Regions from separate parts of the Clostridium sartagoforme genome, predicted to be linked through region 2. Evidence: riboswitches for the same ligand, from Rfam matches in the RefSeq annotation. Region 2 holds a riboswitch; the other holds the start of a gene.
What was found. Region 2 has a riboswitch for FMN ahead of ABDZ60_RS10505 (ECF transporter S component). Riboswitches for the same ligand answer to the same signal wherever they lie in the genome.
Positions count from the first base shown of each region.

Region 1 (2,483 bases), on a different contig from region 2:
TAAAGATTCTAAAACAATATCAGCTGTAAACTCAGTAGACATTATACTTGTTACTGTTAAACAAACACCATTTACAGAAATGCTATCGCCTATATTTGTATTTTCTAATGCCTTATTAGCCTGTACTTTTATTTGGCAATATTTAAGTCCTTTTTTAATTTCTCTTATAACACCTATTTCTTCAACTATCCCTGTAAACAAATTATCACCCCCCTATATATCCAGTTAGTAATATATCTTCATCTAGAAGTTTAGCTTTTAAATCAGTAACTTTATAAGCTTTACTCAATAAGTCTATTCCCTCTCCCTCAATACAAGTTTTAGAATCTATTCCACCTATTATTTTAGGAGCAACAAATATCATCACTTTATCGACTATTCCAGCTTTTAGTGCAGAGTAATTCAATTCTCCCCCGCCTTCTAAAAGAATGCTATCTATTTCAATTTCTCCTAGTTTTAACATTAAATCATTTAGATCTACTTTATTATTTAATGATTTTGTTATTAACACCTTAGCTCCAAGATTTATTATTATATTCCTTTTATTTATATCTGATTTTTCTGTAGTTGCTATTATTGTTTTATAATTGCTTGAGGTTTTTAATATTTTAGAATCTATTGGAATTTTAAGATTACTATCAACTATAATTCTTATAGGATTTCTTCGACCTTTAATATTACAAGTTAAAGTTGGATCATCCATAAGTACTGTATTTATTCCAACCATAATTCCACTTAACTCATTTCTTAGTCCGTGCACTTTTAATCTTGATAATTCTCCAGTTATCCATTTAGATTCTCCAGTTCTAGTTGCTATCTTTCCATCTAAAGAAATAGCAGATTTTAAAACAACATAAGGTTTTTTAGTTTTTATATATTTAATAAAAACTTCATTTAGCTTTAAACATTTTTTTTCTAGTACTCCAATCTTAACTTCAATTTTAGCGTGTTTTAATTTTCTAATACTTTGCCCAGAAACTAATGGATTCGGATCTAAACTTCCTATTACAACTCTAGAAACTTTGGAAGAAATTAATTTATCTACACAAGGAGGCGTTTTACCATAATGAAAGCAAGGCTCTAATGTTACATATATAGTTGAGTCCTCAACACTTTCACTTGAATTATTTATGGCTTCTATTTCAGCATGATTTCCACCATAATTTCTATGATATCCTTGCCCTATTATTTTCCCATTTTTTACAATAACAGCTCCAACTAATGGATTAGGGTTAACCTTACCTTTTCCTTTCTTAGCTAATTCAATAGCTAATTGCATGTACTTTTCATCCATCTTTTAACTCCTTCTCTTTATTTATAAAGCAAAAATGCTCTGAGTAAATCTATCCCCAGAGCATTAAAACACAATAACATAAATAATCAATATAAATAAAAACTTTTTATTTTGCATAAAAAATATTATTAAAAAACTCTGAAATATAAAAATATTTCAGAGCTAATATAACAGTATAACAAACAAAAGTAATTATAAATAAAAATCACTTAAATACATTATCTTCTTCCATCCAGACTTTACTGTCGGCCTCGGAGTTTCACCGAATCATGCTAAAATAGCTCGCGGGCTTTACCGCCGGTAGGGAATTTCACCCTGCCCTGAAGATTTATTCAATTTTATATTGTTATTTTATTATCATTTCTATTTATTGTCAACAATAAGTTTTATAAAAATTAAATCTATATAGTTTAATATTCAATTATTTTCTCTTTATTCGTACACTCATCTATTAAATTTAATAGATCTTAATATTCCACTTTTAAGTGTTTTAATATAAATTTATACATTATTATCTCATATGATATCCTTCTCTCTTTTTTAAAGAAAAAATATAATACACAAGATATATTTTATACGTCTAAATATTCGCTATTTATTTCATTATTGTTCTGATCTTTTAATTTTGATTCTAATGCCAAATAACTAACTGCTATAAAAATAACTATACATCCTAAAACCTTTTTTATGCTTAGAGTTTCATTAAATAATAATAATCCACTAATTATACTAGTTATTGGTTCAAATAAGGAGAATATTGCAGCAGACGTAGCCCCTATAATTGATACACCTAACTGAAATAGTATAATAGCTACTACTGATGTTAATAATGAGATAATTATCATTAGAACATAAACTTTTAAAGAAAGATTAAATCTTATATATCTACCCAAAATATTACCTATTATCATTTCAACGGAAGTAAAAGAAACTATATAAAAAGATAATTTATAGGGATTTATTTTTACTAACTCTTGCTTTTCAAGATATACTATATAAAAAGCATAAGTTATTCCTGATATTAAAGCCATTAATGCTCCTAATATATTACTACCATTTTTCATATCCATAAAAAGTAATACACCAAGTAATGAAATTATCAAAGCTAAAACCTTACTTTTACCTAAACTTTCTTTAAAAAATAATTTGCATGTTACTGCTACAAAAATTGGATACATAAAATGCAATG
Region 1 covers NZ_BAAACH010000032.1:9,113-11,595, reverse strand. The annotation lists gene ribE (riboflavin synthase) at 1-201, opposite strand, end outside; gene ribD (bifunctional diaminohydroxyphosphoribosylaminopyrimidine deaminase/5-amino-6-(5-phosphoribosylamino)uracil reductase RibD) at 206-1,294, opposite strand; FMN riboswitch at 1,511-1,626, opposite strand; gene ABDZ60_RS12215 (DMT family transporter) at 1,867-2,483, opposite strand, start outside.
Region 1: linked by a shared signal. The riboswitch ahead of ribD (bifunctional diaminohydroxyphosphoribosylaminopyrimidine deaminase/5-amino-6-(5-phosphoribosylamino)uracil reductase RibD) and the one ahead of ABDZ60_RS10505 (ECF transporter S component) in region 2 are both predicted to bind FMN.

Region 2 (2,483 bases):
AAAAGAAATAGCATATGTAATAGTTTCCGAGGCAGGGGCATCTGTTTATTCAGCTTCAGAACTTGCTACTAAAGAATATCCCAATTTAGATGTTACAGTAAGAGGAGCAATATCTATAGGAAGAAGATTACAAGATCCTATGGCAGAGTTGGTTAAGATAGACCCAAAAGCTTTAGGGGTTGGGCAATATCAGCATGATGTTACAGCAAAGAAGCTTGATGAATCCTTAAAAGGTGTTGTTGAAGACTCTGTAAATAAGGTTGGGGTAGATTTAAATATTGCAACACCAGCATTACTTACTCATGTGGCAGGCATAAATTCAAGTATTGCAAATAATATAGTAAATTATAGAGATGAAGTTGGCGGCTTTAAAACCAGAAAAGAATTATTAAAAGTAAAAAGACTTGGGCAAAAAGCTTACGAGCAATGTGCAGGGTTCTTAAGAGTTATGGAGAGTAATGAACCTTTAGATAACACCTCAGTTCATCCTGAATCTTATGAAGCAGCAAGAAAGTTAATTAAATTATTAGGATATACCAAAGAGGATTTAAAAGAAAATAATCTTAAGGATATAGATGAAAGAGTAAAAGATAAAGGCCTTTCAAGTCTTTCTAAGGAATTAGAAGTTGGAGAACTTACACTTTTAGATATAATAAAAGAACTTAAAAAGCCAGGTCGTGATCCAAGAGAAGAAATGCCAAAACCTATTTTAAAAACAGGAGTAATGGATTTAAAGGATTTATCAGAAGGTATGATACTTATGGGAACAGTAAGAAATGTATCTGATTTTGGAGCTTTTGTTGATATTGGAGTTCATCAAGATGGACTTGTTCATAAAAGTCAAATGGCGGATAGATTTGTAAAACACCCATTAGATATAGTTAAGGTTGGAGACATAGTAAAAGTTAGAATTTTAGAAGTAGATAGTAAGAGGAATAGAATTTCACTGTCAATGAAAAATGTTAACTAGTTATTTTGCTTCGCAAAATATTACAATTGTTAAAAAAACTACTTGCAAAAATCAATATATGGACATATAATATAAGTGTAATAATAATATAAATAAATTATCTTCAGGGCGGGGCGTAATTCCCCACCGGCGGTATAGCCCGCGAGCTAAAGTTTTAGCATGATTCGGTGAAACTCCGAGGCCGACAGTATAGTCTGGATGAAAGAAGGTAAGTGGTTAGATATTGCTTAATTTTTATTTTTAAGCACATCTTATTTCTTATGGATTTTAAGCCCTGATATATTTTAGTATATCAGGGATTTTTTATTTATTAGTATTAAATCTGCTAAGAAAAGGATGAGTAAGTTAGTAAAATAATAATTAAACTAATGTCATAGTTATTTAAATCTAACCCATTGCCCCAGGGGATAGACTTTTGGGAGGAGAAAAAATGAACAATCAACAAAACAAAAACCTAAACAAATTTATTAAAATATCACTTTTAGGTGCAATAGCAGTAGTGCTTATGTACTTTGACTTTCCAATACCATTTTTACCATTTCCATGGCTTAAAATTGACTTAAGCGATATTCCAGCACTTATGGGAGCATTTGCTTTTGGCCCAATGGCAGGTATTGTTGTAGAATTACTAAAGAATTTATTAATCTTAATAGTTAAAGGAACAGGAACAGGTTTTGTAGGAGAAATAGCTAATTTTATAGTGGGAGTTTCTCTAGTAGCTCCAGCAGCGTGGGTTTATCATAGAAATAAGAGTAGAAAAAATGCACTACTTGGAATGATATTAGGAACATTATCAATAGAAATTATAGGAATATTAGCAAATGTATATTTATTACTTCCAGCATTTGGGATGAATATGGTTAAAGATGAATTAATTCAATATGTTACTGTGGGATTATTACCTTTTAATGGAGTAAAAGCTATATTGGTATGTGCAATAACATATATATTATATAAGAGGGTTTCAGTAGCAATTTTTAAAGTAGATTCAAATTTTGATAATTCTAGAAAAAGTAAACTAAATTCAATATAAAAATTAAAGCTAACTATTATATTTTTAATAGTTAGCTTTAATTATATTTTAGGAGTTTTTTTTAAGTACTTATTTTGATACATTTTATTATCTATATGATCAAAAAAATCGTAAATGTCATTAAAATCATTGGAATATATACAATAGGAATAACTAAATTTTATAGGATATTTGTTAACAGAATTATAAACTTCGGTAATAATATTTAAGAATCTTATATGACTTATAATTTCTTCATTAGAAGTATTTTCTATAATTATTATAAACTCGTCCCCGCCCATTCTGATAATTTTAGATTTTTTTTTAAAAGCTTTATTTAAAAGTAGTACAAAGTTCTTTAAGACATCATCACCAACTTTATGGCCATAAGTATCATTTATACTTTTAAATTCATCTAAATCTATATTAATTGCGCCTAGTTTAGATAAATTCATTGTAAATTTATTTGTTTTAGAAACAAAACTGTTAAAGAAATTTCTA
Region 2 covers NZ_BAAACH010000022.1:71,138-73,620, reverse strand. The annotation lists gene ABDZ60_RS10510 (Tex family protein) at 1-970, shown strand, start outside; FMN riboswitch at 1,066-1,184, shown strand; gene ABDZ60_RS10505 (ECF transporter S component) at 1,401-2,003, shown strand; gene ABDZ60_RS10500 (diguanylate cyclase domain-containing protein) at 2,045-2,483, opposite strand, start outside.